3 regions of the Sphaerisporangium siamense genome follow, and region 2 is predicted to be linked to each of the others. Evidence: predicted binding sites of a transcription regulator. Region 2 holds the regulator's gene; each other region holds the start of a gene.
What was found. The regulator LexA, encoded in region 2, represses DNA repair genes until DNA is damaged. The targets are predictions, from matches to a motif close to TCGAACANNTGTTCGA.
Positions count from the first base shown of each region.

Region 1: a site for LexA is predicted at 4,894-4,909, ahead of BJ982_RS28260 (alpha-ketoglutarate-dependent dioxygenase AlkB). Genes of this name have one in related genera too.
Region 3: a site for LexA is predicted at 2,803-2,818, ahead of recA (recombinase RecA). Genes of this name have one in related genera too.

Region 1 is NZ_JACHND010000001.1:6,151,261-6,157,697, reverse strand. It holds gene BJ982_RS28285 (dihydrodipicolinate synthase family protein) at 1-86, shown strand, start outside; gene BJ982_RS28280 (ABC transporter substrate-binding protein) at 153-1,505, shown strand; gene BJ982_RS28275 (carbohydrate ABC transporter permease) at 1,583-2,461, shown strand; gene BJ982_RS28270 (carbohydrate ABC transporter permease) at 2,445-3,389, shown strand; gene BJ982_RS28265 (SDR family NAD(P)-dependent oxidoreductase) at 3,414-4,217, shown strand; gene BJ982_RS28260 (alpha-ketoglutarate-dependent dioxygenase AlkB) at 4,242-4,871, opposite strand; gene BJ982_RS28255 (4'-phosphopantetheinyl transferase family protein) at 4,994-5,737, opposite strand.
Region 2 is NZ_JACHND010000001.1:3,992,327-3,998,763, reverse strand. It holds gene BJ982_RS18270 (vitamin B12-dependent ribonucleotide reductase) at 1-286, opposite strand, end outside; gene nrdR (transcriptional regulator NrdR) at 434-895, opposite strand; gene lexA (transcriptional repressor LexA) at 1,566-2,279, shown strand; gene leuS (leucine--tRNA ligase) at 2,417-4,879, opposite strand; gene BJ982_RS18250 (hypothetical protein) at 5,375-6,437, shown strand, end outside.
Region 3 is NZ_JACHND010000001.1:7,580,028-7,586,464, reverse strand. It holds gene BJ982_RS34380 (ATP-dependent helicase) at 1-1,879, opposite strand, end outside; gene BJ982_RS34375 (VOC family protein) at 2,014-2,502, shown strand; gene BJ982_RS34370 (DUF3046 domain-containing protein) at 2,560-2,754, shown strand; gene recA (recombinase RecA) at 2,930-4,057, shown strand; gene BJ982_RS34360 (regulatory protein RecX) at 5,091-5,567, shown strand; gene BJ982_RS34355 (TIGR03557 family F420-dependent LLM class oxidoreductase) at 5,771-6,437, opposite strand, start outside.

The sequences.
Region 1 (6,437 bases), 2.2 Mb from region 2:
TGCTCGACGCCGAGGAGCTTCGCCGGATCGAGGTCTTCCTCCAGGAGTTCGCGGATCTCCTGCCCGATCTCTCGCGGCGGCACTGAGTAATCGGACGAGCATCTAGAAACACGGACACTAACCCCGATATCACTAATAATGGAGGTTCTCTAGTGAAGATCACCCGCACGTTACTGGCCGGTTCGGTCGTCGTCCTCTCCCTGGCTCTGGCCGCGTGCGGTGGAGGCGGTGGAAGCGGCGAGTCCGCCGCGAAGCCACCCGACGCCAAGAGCTGGCAGCAGGACGTCAAGGGCGGCCCGATCGAGGTCGGCGTGCTTCCCGCCGCCGGCACCCGTTCTCTGAAGTTCCTGGAGGAGGTCGCCGCCGGGATCGAGAAGGACCACCCCGGCGCCGACCTCAAGATGACCTTCGCCAACACCAAGGCGCGTCCGGCCCTGGAGCAGAGGTGGCGCGCCGGCGACGGGCTCGACGTCGACTACACGATGTTCGACGGCACCAACGAGGCGCTGCTGGAGTGGGCCGACAGCGGCGCGCTGCTGGACCTCAAGCCCTACCTGGACCAGGTCGACACGACCACGGGCAAGCCCTGGCTGGACCAGTTCAGCCCCGCGGTCCTGCAGTTCATGCAGCACCCGTCGACCAAGAAGATCTACGGCGTGCCCTCCGAACTGTCCCTGCAGGTGCTGTTCTACAACGCGGGGCTCTTCAAGAAGCACGGCATCACCCCGCCCGCCACCTGGGACGACCTCACCGCGGCCGCCGACCGGTTCAAGGCCGCAGGAGTGGACCCGATCGCGGTCACCGGGCTGTTCGAGCCCTACATGGGCATGTGGAGCGACAACATCTGGCTGCGCACCGTCGGATACGACAAGGTCCACGACGTCCTCACCGAGGGCAAGGGGAACATCACCGACGACCCCGGCTTCCTCAAGGGTCTTGAGATGCTCCAGGGCCTCCGGGACAAGAACGCCTTCCTCAAGGGGTTCGAGGGCACCGACTTCACCGCGGCCCAGGCCCAGTTCTTCCAGGGCAAGGCCGGCATGATCCTCATGGGCAGCTGGCTCGTCAGCGAGATGGCCGACGTGATCCCGAAGGACTTCGAGCTGGGCGTCCTGCAGTTCCCGGCCGTGACCGGCGGGACCGGCGACCAGGCGAGCATGCTCGCCACCGCCCAGCTGATGTCGGTGTCCGCCAAGAGCGCGAACATCCCGCTCTCACTGGAGTGGATCCGCCGGGTCACCAGCGTGGAGACCCAGACCCGCAGGGCCGGCGAGATCGGCGAGGTCTCCGCGGTCAAGGGGGTGTCCAGCCCTCCCGGCCTGCCGGGCATCTCCGACGTCGTCGCCAAGGCCGACCGGCTCCAGGCGAGCTACTACGGCCTGCTGTCGTCCAAGGCGAAGGACGTCGTCTATCCCGAGATCGCCAAGCTCCTGTTCGGCAAGCAGGACGCCCGGCAGACACTCGACAGCCTGGACAAGGGACTGCGCCGCGTCCACGGCAACTGAACCCCCTCAACCGAACCCGCCACGGGGCTCCTGCCCGCGCCGGAGCCCCGTGGCGGACGAGAACCCCGGGAGGTCGCATGCACAAGGCGGCACAGCGGCGCATCATCATCCCATTCCTGATTCCCGCGCTGGCGCTGCTGGGGGTCTTCTTCCTCTACCCGTTGGTCAAGACGGTGGACCTGTCGTTGAACGAGTTCTCCCGTACGGGAACGATGCGGTTCGTCGGGCTCGACCAGTATCGCCTGCTGGCAGGTGACCCCGACTTCTTCAACTCGCTCAAGAACACGTTCCTGATCACCCTCATCGGCAGCGGCATGCTGTTCCCGCCCGCCATGGCGATCGCCTGGGCCCTGTCGCAACGGATCCACGGCGAACGCTTCTTCAGGTTCGTGGTGTTCGCCCCGGTCGTCCTGTCGGTCGCCGTCGTCTCGCTGATGTGGAAGTTCCTGTACCACCCCACCCTCGGCCTGATCAATCCCGCGCTGAAGTCCATGGGACTGGGCGCCCTGGCCAAGACCTGGCTCGGCGACCCCGCCACCGCGCTGGCCGCCGTGACGTTCGTGTCCGTGTGGCACGGCATCGGCATCTGGATCGTCCTGCTGTGCGCCGGCTTCGAACGCCTGCCCACCGACGTCCTCCAGGCCGCGCGCATCGACGGGGCGGGGGAGTGGCGGGTGTTCCGGAGCATCATGCTGCCGATGATGCGCGACCTCCTGCGCATGCTCGCCATCTTGTGGGTGGTGCAGAGCCTGCAGAGCTTCGCCTTCGTCTACATCCTGACCGGAGGCGGTCCCTTCGGCTCGACCGACACCGTCGGCACCCTGATGTACCGCATCGCCTTCGACCGGGCCGACTTCGGTTACGCCGCGGCCATCGGCGTCGTGCTCGTGGCGGTCATGCTGGCGGCGGCCAAGATCCTCGACAAGGTGATGAAGCGCGATGACCTCCAGTACTGACCTGGCCGCCCAGCCCGCGCCCGCCGGCCCCGTCGACGCCCCCTCCCCGCCCGTCCCCGCCCCGCCGCGCAGAGGCGCCTCACCCCGGCCCCGCGCGCCCTTCCGCCCGCACCACCTCTTCTTCTACCTGCTGCTCGGCGTGGTGGCGCTGTCCTCGGTCAGCGCCTACGCCTGGGTCTTCAACGTGTCGATGAAGACCAACGCCGAGTTCATCTCCTCGCCGCCCTGGCAGGTCGCCGACGGGTGGCGCTGGGAGAACTACGCCAACGCCTGGGACCGCGCGAACATCGGGCTGTTCTTCGGCAACAGCGTGGTCGTCAGCGTCGCCTCGACCGCGATCGGCGTCGTCCTGGCCGTGTTCGCCGCCTACCCCCTGGCCCGGATCACCTTCAGGTTCAGCGGCCTGGTGCTCGGCGCGTTCCTGCTCGGCCTGATGATCCCGTGGATGGTCACCTTCGCGCCGCTCTACCTGATCATGCAGGATCTCGGCCTTCTGGACAGCCGGATCGGGCTGGTCCTCGTCTACGCCACCTACAACCTGCCGTTCAACGTCTTCGTCCTGGTCGGCTTCATGAAGACCCTGCCGTACGAGCTGGAGGAGGCGGCGGCGATGGACGGGGCGGGCCCGACCCGCACGTTCCTCTCGGTGATCCTCCCCCTCATGGGGCCCGGGCTGGCGTCGGTCGCCATCATCAGCTTCCTGCAGAACTGGAACGAGTTCTTCTACGCGCTGCTGCTGATCCACACGCCGGAGAAGATGCCCCTGCCGCTCGGGTTGTTCCAACTGGGCCAGGCCGCCGACTACGGCACCAACTGGGCCACGCTGTTCGCCGGGATGATGATCACGGTCACGCCCGTACTGCTCGGATTCGCCCTCCTCCAGAAGCACATCACCAAGGGCCTGACGGCCGGCGCGCTCAAGGGCTGAGCCGCAGACGGGAATGGGAGATCCATGTCATCTGGTCCCCGGGACACGGCCGCGCCGCGCCGCGCGCTGATCACCGGCGCCGGCGGAGGCATCGGGGCGGCCATCGCCCGCACCCTGCACGCCGGCGGCGCCGCGGTGATCGTCACCGACGTCGACCTGGACGCGGCGCGCGCGGTCGCCGACGGCATCGAGGGCGCCGAGGCCGTCCACCTCGACGTGCGCTCCGAGACGTCCGTCCGGGCGGCGATCGGCGCGATCACCGCGCGCCACGGACCCTTGGACGTCCTCGTCAACAACGCCGCCGTCTGCGGCAACATCGCGTTCGAGTCGACGCCCGAGCCGGTCTGGTCGGGCGACCTGGACGTCGTTCTCGGCGGGGCGATCCGCCTGTGCCAGGCGGTCCTGCCGGGCATGCGCGAGGCCGGGCGGGGAGCCGTGGTCAACGTGGCGTCGGTCAACGGCCACCGGTACTTCGGCAACGACGCCTACGGCGCGGCGAAGGCCGGGCTGATCAACCTCACCCGCGGGCTGGCCGTCCAGTACGGCCCGTACGGCGTGCGCGTCAACGCGGTGTCGCCCGGCACGATCGCCACCCCGGTCTGGGACGAGCGGCTCGCGGCCGACCCGCACGCCCTGGACCGGGCGGTCCCGTGGTACCCGATGGGACGGGTCGGCACCGTGGACGACGTCGCCGAGGCCGTCGCGTTCCTGGCGGGCGACCGGGCCTCGTGGATCACCGGGATCGACCTGCCCGTGGACGGCGGCCTGCTGGCCGGGAGCCGGGCCATGGCGGTGGACATCGGCGCCGCCGTCGTCGACGCCGGGTGATCGGCGGTTCTGCGGCGGAGAGGGTCAGCGGACGCCGCGCGGGCGGAACTGGACGCTGACGCGGGGGCCGGTGGCGCGGGCCGACTTCGGGACGGCGTGCTCCCAGGTGCGCTGGCAGCTGCCGCCCATCACGATCAGGTCGCCGTGGCCCAGCTCGTGGCGCAGCGCCGGGCCGCCGCCGTTCGGGCGCAGCAGCAGGGCGCGCGGCGCGCCCACCGAGATGATCGCCACCATCGTGTCCTCGGTGGACCCCCGGCCGATGCGGTCGCCGTGCCAGGCCACGCTGTCGCGCCCGTCACGGTACAGGCACAGCCCGGCGGTGCGGAACGGCTCGCCCAGCTCGCGGGCGTAGTGCGCGTTGAGCGCGTCCCTGGCCTGCTCCAGCAGGGGATCGGGCAGGGGCTCGTCCTCGTCGTAGAACTTGAGCAGCCGGGGGACGTCCACCAGTCGGTCGTACATGTGGCGGCGCTCGGCGTGCCACGGCACGGCGCGCGCGAGCCGCTCGAACAGGTCGTCGGCGCCGGAGATCCAGCCGGGGCGCAGGTCGATCCACGCGCCGTGGCCGAGCAGCGTGCGCCTCACCGTGGAACCCAGCGGGCCGGGCCCGGCCCGCTCGCACGAGTCCAGCAGCGAGGCCTGGAACGGTGCGGTCATAAGCCCAGCATACGGCACCTATTCAAACACGTATTCGATCGGGCCCGCGCCGTGCGGGGAGAGGCGGGTGGCCCACCCGGAGCCGGGCCGGACGCCGCGGCGCCGGGCCCGGCCGCCCCGCGTCAGCGCCGCGGGGCGGCCACGGCGTGCGCGCGGCGCGGATGGGCCGCCGGGCGCTCGACGGCGTGCCGGGGGGCGAGGGACCTGCCGGGGCTCGGCACCACGATCGCCGTCATGATGAGGCCCCCCTCGGCCGACCATCGGCCGTTGAACGCCGACAGCCGCTGGCCGCGCACCCGGGGACCGGTCACCCGCAGCCACGCGGAGAAGTTCCCGTGCAGCGGATCGATGTTGATCATGATGTCCTCGAAGTCCAGCCACCGCTTCGTCAGCGGGAACCACGCCTTGTACACGGCCTCCTTGGCGCAGAACAGCAGGCGGTCCCAATGGATGCGGGGATGGCGGGCGGCGAGCTTGGCGAGCGTGTCACGCTCCTCGGGCAGCGAGATGGCCGGCAGGACGCCGCCCACCAGCGGCTCGTTGGGCTCGGCGTCGATCCCGATGGTGGACACCTTGGCCGAGGCCCCGACGACGGCCGCCCGGTAGCCGGTGCAGTGCGTCATGCTGCCCACGACGCCCGGCGGCCACAGGGGCTCGCCGCGCAGGCCGGGCAGCACGGGGCTCGGCCGCATGCCGAGCTTGCGCAGCGCGTCGTGCGCGCACACCCGCACGGTGGTGAACTCCTTGCGCCGGACGTCGTCGGCGTGGGCGATCGACATCTCTTCCTCGGGGAAGAGCATCGGATCCGGCGGGTCGGTGAAAACCTCGACGGCCACCACGCTGTCCGGGAGAATTGATTTGATCATGGTACCGCGCACCCCGTGAGGAACCGCCAGGACACGTCACCGGCGCCCATGCCGCCCCGCCGGGGCGAGGGCCTCCCGCGACGGCGCGGGCCCGGGGAAACGCGTAAAGGCGAAAGGGCGTCCCCGCGGGGCCTTTCAATGCTCACATGGGTAACGGTCACGTTCCCAGCGTATCGACGCCGAAGTTCCCGTGGAAATCAATACGGGGGTTTCTTGGGGTGGTAGATCGTGTGCCGCCCGGGCGGCGGCGTCCGCGGGTAAGGGTTCTCGCAGGGGATGTGCGGCGCTATTTAGACGGACCGGAGCGGCGTCGCGGCCGTTTCGCTTTCCCGCTCATCGTGCCCACGACCTGCGCGGTTTCCCGGGCCGTCCCTTCGCCGGGGCGGACCGGCATTCGGCGCTCGCGGGAAAGGGCTCTTTGCGAGATGCGTGCGCATCGTATATCAGGTATTCCTGGAACATAAGGCCTGCCGCGAAATCGGGCCTATTCGGCGTCGCCGCCGCGCGGGAAGAAGCGTCGCGCGCGGCGCGGGCCGCCCGGGTGATAACGCGGCGCGCGAATCGCCGGACGCGTTCCTCCGGCGTGCCGGTATCCTATCGCGCCGCCCGCCCGTCCCGCCCGCCTTGTCCGGAAAGCGTGCTGCATGTCGCGGATGCACGGAGAACGAACCCCGCGACACCGCCGCGACACCCGTAAGCC
Region 2 (6,437 bases):
GCTGGCGCAGGCCGGTCTCGCGCTGCGGGGTGCCCACGGCCCCGCGGAAGTACTTCGTGGTGACGATGTTGGCGGCGTTGACCGACCAGAAGTCGGGGAACTCGACGTCCCGCTGCTCGAAGTTGATCGAGCCGTCCCGCCAGTTGGTCATGACGACGTCACGGCGCTCCCAGCGCACCTGGTCGTACGGGTGCACGCCGGGCGTGGTGTGGATGCGCCTGACCTTCAGGCCCTTGGAGGCCCGCTTGCCCCCGCGCCCCACTGAACCGCTCACCGTCTCCGTCATGATCTTTCCCCTTCCGGGACCCCGTGGAGCCCTAATGTCGGAACACATCCGCGCGCCGCGCACATCCCCCGGCGCCGGCGCCCGGCGAGTTCGTCGGCGTGCGACGGCCTTCGGACTCCCCGGGCGTGTTGGTCGTGTCTGAAGTGGTCAGTCTTGGTCCGCGCCCCGCGAGGCGCGCAGTTGCTCGATCTCTTCCTCGAAGTCGGCGAGGGTCTCGAAGCCGCGGTAGACGGAGGCGAACCGCAGGTAGGCGACCTCGTCGAGCTCGCGCAGCGGCCCGAGGATCGCCAGGCCGACCTGGTGGGAGGGGATCTCGGCCGAACCCGTCGCGCGGATGCTCTCCTCGACGCGCTGCCCGAGCTGCGCGAGGGAGTCCTCGCCGACGGGACGGCCCTGGCAGGCGCGGCGCACCCCGGCGATGACCTTGTCCCGGGAGAACGCCTCGGTCACGCCGCTGCGTTTGCTCACCATCAGCAACACCGTCTCCTGGGTGGTGAACCGGCGCCCGCATTGGGAGCACGTGCGGCGCCGCCTGATCGCCGCGCCGTCCTCGGTCGACCGGCTGTCGATCACCCTGGTGTCTGGATGACGACAGAATGGGCAATGCACGTGTCGCCTCCCTTTTCTCGCGATTCCCCACCGGTTACCCGGCCGGACCCCCGTGAATGCGGCCCCCCGGAGGGTCGATCCCGGGGAAAATCCGCCCCATGTTTCCGTATTCGCCCCACGCTCGCGAGCCCATTCCGGATTAACCGAAATAGGCATGCGCGCGCACTGCGGGTGCTCACAGTGCGCCCACGGAAACACAACCTATGGGCAACCGACAACGGTGTAACTACTAGATGTTGTGGTCCAACCGTAGGAGGGCCGCACCATGAACGCAAGTCGGCGGGGCCCCGGATCGCGAACCCCCCGCCGATCAGGGGGAACGGCCCCCGCCCCGGCGTGTCGCGCCCGTGCGGGGCCTCCGGCGCCGCGCCCGGCCCCGGAGCGCCCGAGAAGGGACGCATCAGACCGAGATCGCTCATGTGATCGACTTTCCCGCCTCACCAGCGTAAGATCGCGAAAGTCGAACACGATATCGATCGAACTCCCGTACGATGTCATGCGCCGACCGGCGACCACGTTCGGATTATCTCGAACAGTTGTTTGATGACGATCTTGAACGGCGTTATTGTCGCTGTGTGCGACATCGGGAACACGGACGGGCAGCCGGCCGGGCGGGCATGGCGTTGAGGTGGCGGCGCGTCCGAGGGTGCCCGGCGAGGAGGAGTTGACTATGAACGAGCAAGACGAGAGCGGCGCGGTCGTCACCGACCTCGCGGTGCGCAGGCGTGACTCCCTGGGCCTCACCCCGAGGCAGCGCAAGATCCTTGAGGTGATCCGCGATTCGGTGCAGCAGCGCGGCTATCCGCCGTCGATGCGCGAGATCGGCGAGGCGGTCCAGCTGACCAGCACCTCCAGTGTCTCCCACCAGCTCACCGCGCTGCAGCGCAAGGGCTACCTGCGCCGTGACCCGCACCGTCCGCGCGCGCTGGAGGTCCGCCTGCCCGGGGAGCCCGCGCTCTGGGTCGACCCGGTCGGCCCCGGCGAGGAGGAGCCTTTGGTGACCCGCCCCACGGCCGCGTTCGTGCCGCTGGTGGGCCGCATCGCCGCCGGTGGCCCCATCCTGGCCGAGGAGCGCGTCGAGGACGTCTTCGCGCTGCCCAAGCAGCTCGTGGGCGAGGGCACGCTGTTCCTGCTCCAGGTCTCCGGTGACTCCATGATCGACGCCGCCATCGCCGACGGCGACTGGGTGGTCGTGCGTCAGCAGCCGGTGGCCGACAACGGCGACATCGTCGCGGCCATGATCGACGGCGAGGCCACCGTGAAGACCTTCAAGCGCAAGGACGGCCACGTCTGGCTGGTCCCGCACAACCCCAACTACGACCCGATCCCCGGCGACGAGGCCACCGTCCTCGGCAAGGTGACCGCGGTCCTGCGCAAGCTCTGACCGGGCGAGCGGCGCCGCATCCGGCCGCTCGCCGGCGCCCACCGCCCGGGCGCGGCGAAGCCCACGAAACCGCCTGAGCGTCCCCACGGGGAACGTTCAGGCGGTTTCGCATGCCGTCCGGCAGGCCCCCGCGGGGCTCAGGGGACGATGTTGACCAGCTTGGGCGCCCGCACGATCACCTTGCGCGGCGTCCCCGACAGGTACGGCCGCACCTTCTCGGAGGCCAGGGCCAGCTCCTGCAGCGCGGACTCCGAGATGGACGGCGAGACCTCCAGACGGTCGCGCACCTTGCCCGCCACCTGCACGACGCAGGTGACCGACTCCTGGACCAGCAGCGCCGGGTCGGCGGCGGGCCAGCCCGCCCGCGCGATCGTCGGGCCGTGGCCGAGCCGCTCCCAGCCCTCCTCGGCGGCGTACGGGGCGACCAGCGACAGCATGACGGCCAGCGTCTCGGCGGCCTCGCGCACGGCGGGGTCGGCGGCGCCGGGGCCGGAGTCGATGGCCCTGCGCGCCGCGCTGGTCAGTTCCATCATGCGGGCCACGGCCACGTTGAAGCGGGAGGACTCGACCAGGCGGGTGACCTCGTCGATCGTCCGGTGGGTGACCTTGCGCAGCTCCAGATCGCCGGAGGCGGGGTCCGCGCCGGGCGCCGAGGCCGCGCCCGCCTCGGCCACGACGCGGAACGCCCGGGCCAGGAACTTCTGCGACGCGGCCGGAGAGACGTCGGCCCAGTCGATGTCGTCCTCGGGCGGGCCGGCGAAGACCATGGTCAGCCGGACGGCGTCCACCCCGAAGTCGTCGATCTGCTCCCCCAGGTCGACGCCGTTGCCCAGGGACTTGGACATCGCCTTGCCCTGGTTGATGACCTGCCCCTGGTTGAGCAGGCGCAGGAACGGCTCGGGGAAGTCGACCATGCCCATGTCGTGCAGGACCTTGGTGAAGAACCGGGCGTACAGCAGGTGGAGCACGGCGTGCTCCACGCCGCCGACGTACTGGTCCACCGGGCCCCAGCGCCGGACGCGCTCGACGTCGAAGGGGCCGTCCTCGTAGCCGGGCGAGCAGTACCGCAGGAAGTACCACGAGGAGTCGACGAAGGTGTCCATGGTGTCGGTGTCGCGCCGCGCGGGGCCGCCGCACTTGGGGCAGTCCACCTCGACCCAGTCGGCGGCCCCGGCCAGCGGCGAGACGCCCTTGGGCGCCAGGGCCTCGCCGCGCAGGTCGGGCAGCGTGACCGGCAACTGGTCGTCGGGGACGGGGACCTCGCCGCAGTCGGGGCAGTGGATGATCGGGATGGGCGTGCCCCAGAAGCGCTGGCGCGACAGCAGCCAGTCGCGCAGCCGGAAGTTGACGGCGGCGGCGCCCGTGCCGCGTTCCTGGAGGATCTGGACGATGCGGGCGATGGCCTCGACCTTGGACAGGCCGTCCAGGGGCCCGGAGTTGACCAGGGTGCCCTCGCCTGGGGTGGCGGCGCCGGTCTCGGCGGGGTCGGGCAGGCCGGTCTCGACGACGACCCGCACGGGCAGGCCGAACTTCAGGGCGAAGTCCAGGTCGCGCTGGTCGTGGGCGGGCACGGCCATGATCGCGCCGTGGCCGTAGTCGGACAGGACGTAGTCGGCGGCCCACACCGGGATGCGCTCGCCGTTGACGGGGTTGACGGCGTGGCGCCCGAGGAAGACGCCGGTCTTCTCCTTGTCGGTGGCCAGGCGCTCGATGTCGCTCAGCTTGGCGACCTCGGCCTGGTAGGCGCGCAGCGCGGGCAGCTGCTCGGGCGCGCAGATCTCTTCGGCCAGCGCCGCGTCCGCGGCGACCACGAAGAACGTGGCGCCGTACAGGGTGTCGGGGCGGGTGGTGTAGACGGTGACCGGCTCGTCGCGGCCCTCGATCTCGAAGCGGACGTCGGCGCCCTCGGAGCGGCCGATCCAGTTGCGCTGCATGGTCAGCACGCGCTCGGGCCAGCCACCCTCCAGCTGGGCCATGTCGTCCAGCAGGCGGTCGGCGTAGTCGGTGATGCGGAAGTACCACTGGGTCAGCTCGCGCCGCACGACCTCGGTGCCGCAGCGTTCGCAGCGGCCGGCGACGACCTGCTCGTTGGCCAGCACCGTCTGGTCCTTGGGGCACCAGTTGACCAGGCCGCCCTTGCGGTAGGCCAGGCCACGCTCGTAGAACCGGTTGAACAGCCACTGGTTCCAGCGGTAGTACTCCGGGTCGCTGGTGTGCAGGCGGCGCGACCAGTCGAAGGAGATGCCGTACCTCTTGAAGGAGTTGGCCTGGGTGTCGATGTTGGCGTACGTCCACTCGGCGGGGTGGGCGTCGCGCTTGATGGCCGCGTTCTCCGCGGGCAGGCCGAAGGAGTCCCAGCCGATGGGGTGCAGGACGTTGTAGCCGCGCTGGAACCAGTAGCGGGCCAGCACGTCGGCGATGGCGAAGACCTCGCCGTGCCCCATGTGGAGGTCGCCGGAGGGGTAGGGGAACATGTCGAGCAGGTATTTGCGCGGACGCTCGTCGGCGGCGTCCTCGCCCGCCCGGTACGGGTCCAGCTCTTCCCAGCGCGCCTGCCACTTCACCTGCAGCGCCTGCGGATCGTACTGCTCGTCACTCACGGCCCATGTCCCTCGGTTGACTCGGCGTGGATGGCCGGACCAATAAAGAAACCCCTCGTGTCCACGAGGGGCAGCCGCGCCGACCGGTCTTCAGCTCGGTCGCCGCGGCCCGCCAAGAAGCAGGGTCCTGCCACGCATAGCTCAAGGGTAGCGCAGCGGGCAATGCGCCTTCCTCGCGTTCGGGCCGCCCCCGCGTGGGTCAGGGGCACCCCAGAGGAAAGCTCCGGAATCTCACACAGGTACCTAAAGGTGATAGATCCGTTGTGACCTCATATGTCCCTTTAGTTTACTCTTTTCGCCGTGGCGAACTCGATCGGCCGGGAACGCGGCCCGCAATTCACGCAAGAGGGCCTGCCGATGCAGGATCCGCCGACCGATCCGACAGGGCTGCGGCTGCCTCGGGCATTCTCGCATTCTCCTGCGGACACCCCCGCACCCCATGAGATCATGCCCAGCACCCCCAATCCGGGCATGAAGTCGGGAGGTTCGCCAGCGATGGCTCCTGAGCAGACCAGCCAGTCCACGCGCCCCCCGGCGTGGCCGGAAATGCCTCCTCCCCCGCCTCCGCCCCCCGCTCCGCCCGCCCGGGAGCAGCAGCGCTCGTTCGGCGCCCCCGCGACGGCGCCGCACCCGCAGCAGCCGCCCCGCCCGCCGGAGTCGTACGCGCCCCGGCCCACCGGTCCGCACCCCACAGGCCCCCAGCCCACAGGCCCCCAGCCCACGGGCCCCCACCAGGCCGGCCCCCATCAGACCGGCCCGCAGCACATGGACCCCCGGCAGATGGACCCCCGGCAGATGGACCCCCGGCAGATGGGCGCCCAGCACACCGGCCCCCAGGCGCGCCCCTACGTGCCGCCGGGCACCGAGACCACCATGCGGGTCCCCGGCCCGGCGACGCGTCCCGGCGGGCCCGGGCCCGGCGGCCCGGACGGCGGGCACCGGCCGGGACACCAGCCACCGCGTCACCAGGGGCCGGCGTTCTCCCCCGAGGATCCCGACAAGCCGTTCGTCACCGCCGGCCAGATCAGCGGCCCCAAGACGCCGCCGCCCGAGCGCCAGCAGGAGCTGTGGAACACCGTCTTCGGCGAGAACTACGAGGCGATCGGTGAGGAGGCCGACGGCGGCGACGGCAGGAAGGTGTGGCTGATCGCGCTCGTGGCCTCCGTGGCGGTCGCGCTCGTGCTGGCCCTGCTGTGGGCGTTCCTCGCCGGCCCGCTCAGCTCCTCCTCCGGCTCCGCAGCGGCGGAGCCGACCGCCAAGGCGGGCACGGGCAAGCCGAAGGCCTCGCCGTCCGGCACGCAGGCCAGCACCAAGCCGCAGTCCATCGGCAGGCTGCCGAAGTACTCCGGCGAGGCGTCCCCGCGCATCGGCGCGCTCACCGACCGGGCGGGGGCCGTGACCGTGCCCAGGCTCGGCGGGCCGTGGCAACTGGACACGCGCGCCGAGCACGTGCGCGCCACCTACGGGTTCGCGACGCGGCAGTACGTGCCCGCCGGCACCGACGGCTCGGGCGCGCCGGTGTTCGCGCAGATCATGACCGGCCCGCTGGCCAAGAGCC
Region 3 (6,437 bases), 3.6 Mb from region 2:
GGGTGACGAGCACGCGGTCGGCGGTGATGTCCTCGATGCGCCAGGAGGTGGCGCCCAGCACGAAGACGTCGCCCACGCGGGACTCGTAGACCATCTCTTCGTCCAGCTCGCCCACCCGGCGGCCGCCGCGCCCGGTGTCGGCCCCGGCCAGGAAGACCCCGAACATGCCGCGGTCGGGAATGGTGCCGGCGTTGGTGACCGCGAGGCGCTGCGCGCCGGGACGGCCCGTGACGCGGCCGGTCACCCGATCCCACACGACGCGCGGGCGCAGCTCGGCGAACTCTTCGCTCGGGTAGCGGCCGGCCAGCATGTCGAGCGTGGCCTCCAGCGCGCTCCTCGGCAGGGTGGCGTACGAGGCCGCGCGGCGGATCGTGGTCTCCAGGTCGTCGACGGTCCACTCGTCGAGCGCGCACATCGCCACGATCTGCTGGGCCAGGACGTCCAACGGGTTGCGCGGGTAGCGCATCTCTTCGATCTGACCGGCCTTCATGCGCTCGGCCACGACGGCGGTCTGCACCAGATCGCCGCGGTACTTCGGGAAGATGACGCCCTTGGACACCGCGCCGACCTGGTGCCCCGCGCGGCCGATGCGCTGCAGGCCGCTGGCCACGCTGGGCGGCGCCTCGACGCAGGCGACCAGGTCGACCGCGCCCATGTCGATGCCCAGCTCAAGGCTGGAGGTCGCGACCACGGCGGGCAGACGGCCGGACTTCAGAGCCTCCTCGATCTGGGCGCGCTCCTCTTTGGAGACCGAGCCGTGGTGGGCCCGGACGATCTCGGCGGAGGCGCCGCCGGACGACCCGGCCTGCGCCATCATCAGCGCGGGCGGGGACAGGGCCGGGGGGACGCTCCCGGCGGGAGGCGGGCCCTCGGGGCTCGCCCCCTCGGCGCGTTCGTAGGCCAGCTCGTTGAGCCGGGCGCACAGCCGCTCGGCAAGGCGCCGGGAGTTGGCGAACACGATCGTCGAACGGTGGGAGCCGATCAGGCCGAGCAGATGTTCCTCCACATGGGGCCAGATGGAGCGCCGGGGCGCGGGCTCCGGCTCCCAGAGGCCCTCGGAGCCGTCCCCGGCGGACGGCCTTCGCGGCGCGGGGTCGAGCTCGGTCATGTCCTCGACGGGGACGACCACGTCGATGTCGATGACCTTCTCCGACGGCGGCTGCACGACCGTCGTCGGCCGGGCGCCCCCGAGGAACGTCGCGACCTCGCTCACCGGGCGCACGGTGGCGGAGAGACCGACCCGCTGCGCGGGCGCGGGCAGCAGGGAGTCGAGCCGTTCGAGCGTGAGCGCGAGGTGGGCGCCGCGCTTGGTGGCCGCCACCGCGTGGACCTCGTCGACGATGACCGTCTCGACGCCGCGCAGCGCCTCGCGCGCCTGGCTGGTGAGGATCAGGTAGAGCGACTCGGGCGTGGTGATCAGGATGTCGGAGGGGTGGGCGGCGAAGCGGCGGCGATCTTCGGCGGAGGTGTCGCCCGAGCGCACCGCCACCGAGATCTCGGGCACCGGCAGGCCCATGCGGCGGGCGGTCTGCTTGAGCCCGGCGAGCGGGGCCCGCAGGTTGCGCTCGATGTCGACCGCGAGCGCCTTCAACGGCGAGACGTAGATGACCCGGCAGCGGCGCTTGTGGTCGGCTTCGCGCCCGCCGGCCGAGGGCGCGCCGGACGGCGGGGCCGCGGCGCGCTCGGCGGCCAGACGGTCGAGGGACCAGAGGAAGGCGGCCAGGGTTTTGCCCGAGCCGGTCGGAGCCACCACCAGAGTGTTCTCACCGCGGGCGATCGCCTGCCACGCGCCCTCTTGCGCCGTCGTGGGCGCGGCGAAGGCGCCGGTGAACCATTGCCTGGTCACCTGGGTGAAGTGGTCGAGCGCGGATCCGGTCACCGCTTCATCATGCAACCTGCCACCGACAAAACCGTGCGTGCCCCTGACCCGGCGGCCCTCGCACCACGGATTGTTTGCGCAGTCGAATATCAGCGAATCTTGACATCTGCCGCCGCGGGGCAGTCACCTGAAATATGGACATCGACTACGCGGCCATCGAGGCGACCCGCGACCGGATCCGCGAACGGCACCTCCACGCGCGGCGGCCCGAGAGCAGCGCGCGTGGCCTGCACCACTTCGCGCTCATCTGCTCCGACGTCGAGCGCACCGTCGCCTTCTACCAGGACCTGCTGGAGTTCCCGCTGACCGAGATCTTCGAGAACCGGGACTACAAAGGGTCGAGCCACTTCTTCTTCGACATCGGCAACGGCAACCTGCTCGCCTTCTTCGACCTCCCCGGGCTCGACCTGGAGCCCTACAAGGAGGTGCTCGGCGGCCTGCACCACATCGCGATCTCCGTGGAGCGCGGCACGTGGGAGAGGCTCCGCGGCAAGCTGGACGACGCCGCCGTCCCGTACCAACTGGAGAGCGACGCCTCCATCTACTTCCGCGACCCCGACGGGGCCCGGCTGGAACTGCTGGCCGATCCTCTCGGCGAGATGTACGGCACCCGCGTCCTGTGAGCCGGCCCGGACGCGGCGGTGGCCGGGACGTCCGGAGCGGGGACCATACTGGGAACCATGCGCTTGACGGACTTCTGGAACCGGATGAACCGCCACTTCGGTGAGAGATACGCCGAGTCCTGGGCGCGTGACTACGTGATCGCCGAGCTCGGAGGCCGTACGGTGATCCAGGCCCTGGACGACGGCATCTCGGCCAAAGAGGTCTGGCGCGCCGTCTGCGGCGTCACCGAGGTGGACTCCCGTCTTCGCTGATCACGCTCCCGCGACCCGGCACGAGAGCTTCGCCGCGTCCGGCTGAGATCGAACAATCGTTCGGCTATATTGAAACAAGCCGACCTCCGTGGGCCCGCTCCGCGAAAATGTCGGTGGCACCCCGTAGCTTGCCAGCGACGGAAACGACTTCGACACACCCTCCAGGGGGCACTCCATGGCAGCCAACGACCGCGAGAAGGCCCTTGAGACTGCTCTCGCTCAGATCGAGCGGCAGTTCGGCAAGGGCTCTGTCATGCGCCTCGGCGATGACGCACGAGCCCCCATCGAGGTGATCCCCACCGGGGCCATCGCCCTCGACGTCGCGCTCGGCATCGGCGGCTACCCCCGCGGCCGCATCGTCGAGATCTACGGCCCCGAGTCCAGCGGTAAGACCACCGTCTCGCTCCACGCCGTCGCGAACGCCCAGCGGGCCGGCGGCATCGCCGCCTTCATCGACGCCGAGCACGCCCTCGACCCCGAGTACGCCAGGAAGCTCGGCGTCGACACCGACGCGCTGCTGGTCTCCCAGCCCGACACCGGTGAGCAGGCGCTCGAGATCGCCGACATGCTGATCCGCTCGGGCGCCATCGACCTGCTGGTCATCGACTCGGTCGCGGCCCTCGTGCCGAAGGCCGAGATCGAGGGCGAGATGGGCGACAGCCACGTCGGCCTGCAGGCCCGCCTGATGTCCCAGGCCCTGCGCAAGGTCGCCGGCGCGCTCAACAACACCGGCACCACCGCCATCTTCATCAACCAGCTCCGCGAGAAGATCGGCGTCATGTTCGGCTCGCCCGAGACCACGACGGGCGGCAAGGCGCTGAAGTTCTACGCCTCCGTCCGGCTGGACGTCCGCCGCATCGAGACCCTGAAGGACGGCACCGAGCCCGTCGGCAACCGCACCCGCGTCAAGGTCGTCAAGAACAAGATGGCCCCGCCCTTCCGCCAGGCCGACTTCGACATCCTGTACGGCATCGGCATCTCCCGCGAGGGCGGCCTGATCGACATGGGCGTCGAGCACGGCTTCGTCCGCAAGGCCGGCGCCTGGTACACCTACGAGGGCGACCAGCTCGGGCAGGGCAAGGAGAACGCCCGCAACTTCCTGAAGAACAACCCCGACATCGCCAACGAGATCGAGAAGAAGATCAAGGAGAAGCTCGGCGTCGGGCCGCGTCTCGACACTCCGGCCGAGGCTCCCGCGGTGCCGCCCGTCGCCGCTCCGTCCGCGCGCGCCGCCGCGGGCGCCACGGCGGGCTCGGCCCCCACCGGTCGCGGTGCCAAGGCCCCCAAGCCGGGTGACGTCTGATCGAGCCGATTCCATGCCTGCGAGCGACGAGTCCTCTGGCCACCTGAGGCCAGGGGACTGGGGAGCCTGGATCGAGGAGCCCGAGCAACCTTGGACTTCTGAAGAGCCAGAGGCTTCCAAGGGGGCCTGGCCTTCTGAGAGTTCCGGGGCTTCCGAGGGCGGCTGGCCCTCTGAGGAGTCCTGGCGCACTAGAGAGTCACGGCCTAGGGGGCCCCGGCGATCCAGGGAGCCCCGGTCTTCTGAGGACTCCCCAGAGCCTTGGCCTTCCGAAGAATCCGCGCGCCCCGGCAAGCCCGATCGCCCCATTGACTCCGTTTCCGGGCGTGCGCGGTCTCGTGGGCGGCGGGCCAAGTCCGGGGACGTGCCGGCTTGGGGTCCTCAAGAGCCTCGTCGAACGCACGAGTTCTTTCGCCAGGACCCGGAAGCCGGCCCGTGGCGGCCCGCCGCTCACCGCTCCCCCCAGGCGGATGTGCCACAAGCCCCCCAAAGCTCGACGCCACGGCCCGCAGATCCGCCCCGAACGGACCAACCGTTCACGGACCCACCGACAGGCAGGCCCAGGCAGGACGAGGCTCGTGCAGAGCGGGAGGGATGGGGCGCGGCCAGGGTCGATGAAGCTCTAGAGGAGCAGTCGGCGGCGCAGGAGCCGTCGGGCGTTCTGGAGAAGGACGACCATGAAAGCCGGGGCGTGCGAGGCCGTCAGGGCGCTTCCGGCTTCGACGGGCCGGTCGAGGCGTTGGCGGGGCAGGAGGCGCCTGCCGATCCTCGGCAGGGGAGCCGTAGAGGGCAGGAGGCGCCTGCGGATTCTCGGCAGCGGAGCCGTAGCGCTCGTGGGCAGGAGAAGAGGCGGGGCGCGGCCGAGTTCGAGGGACCTTTCGAGGGCGCGCGGGAGTCGTCAGGCGGTCCTGAGAGGGAGGGCCGCAGGGGGCGTGGACGGAGGGAGAGGCGCGGGGCTTTCGGGTTCGACGGGCCCGTTGAGGGGTCGCCGGCGGCGCAGGGGCCGGCGGCCGATCCTGAGGCGGTCGCGCGGGCGGTGTGTCTGCGGTTGCTGACGCTCGCGCCGCGGACGCGGGCCCAGCTCGCCGAGGCCCTCCGGCGCAAAGACGTTCCCGAGGCCGCGGCCGAGGCCGTGCTCTCCCGGTTCTCCGACGTCGGGCTCATCGACGACGAGGCGTTCGCGCAGGCGTGGGTGAGCTCGCGGCACGCCGGGCGAGGTCTGGCACGGCGCGCGCTGGCCGCCGAGCTGCGCAAGCGGGGTGTCGAGGAGGACACCGTCCGCGAGGCGATCGACCAGCTCGACCCCGACCAGGAGCTGGAGACCGCCCGCAGGCTGGTCGCGCGCAAGCTGCCCGGCACCCGCAACCTGGAGCCCGCCGCCCGCGTCCGCCGCCTGGCCGGCATGCTGGCCCGCAAGGGCTACTCCGGCGGCCTGGCCTACCGCGTGGTACGCGAGGCCCTCGAATCCGAAGGCCAGTCCACCGACGACCTCCCCGAAACCTTCGACGAGTGACCTGCCGGTACGCACGGTAGCGATCACTTCGGCGGATCGGCGGTCGCCCGCGCGTTCGGTGACGTGCTGTTCGTCGACAAGGCGTACGACCTGGTCGACGGCGGCTTCCAGGGCGGGGAGCCTTCGGCGTCGAGGCGGTGCGGTCCCTGCTCAAGCGCGCCGAGGACGGACCCCGCCGGCAAGGCGCGGAAGCCGGTGTGAGGTCAGAGGGCGCGGAGGGGCGGGAGGAGTTCTTTCTCCGCCCAGGTGAAGAACTCCTGCTGGTGGGCGGCGCCGATCTGGACGAGGGCGACATGGGTGAAGCCCGCGTCGGTGAACTTCTTGACGGCCTCGACGACCTGATCGGGGTCCGGGCCGCACGGGACCTGCCGCGCCACGTCGTCCGGACGGACGAACTTGGCGTACGACGCGAAGTTCACCGGGCCCGGCAGTTCGGCGAGGACCTTCCAGTCGGCGGCGAACCACCTCCAGAGCCGGTGGGCCCGCTCCTTGGCGGCCTCGGCGTCGGTGTCATAGCAGATCCCGACCTGGCCGTACACGGGCTTGCCCTTGCCGCCGCAGGCGTTGAACCGCTCGACCAGCCCGGGGTCGGCGTCGACGGCGACGAGCGCGTCGCCGTACTCGGCCGCCAGGTCGACCGACTGCGGGCCCGAGGCGGCGAGACCGATCGGGATGGGCTCGTCCGGCAGGTCGTAGAGCTTGGCCGAGTCGACGGTGTAGTGGTCGCCCCGGTAGCTGACGTACTCGCCGCCGAACAGCGCCTGGATGATCTCGACGGCCTCGCCGAGCATCTCGTGGCGGATGTTGACCGGCGGCCAGCCGCGCCCGAGCACGTGCTCGTTCAGGTTCTCCCCGGCCCCGAGCCCGAGC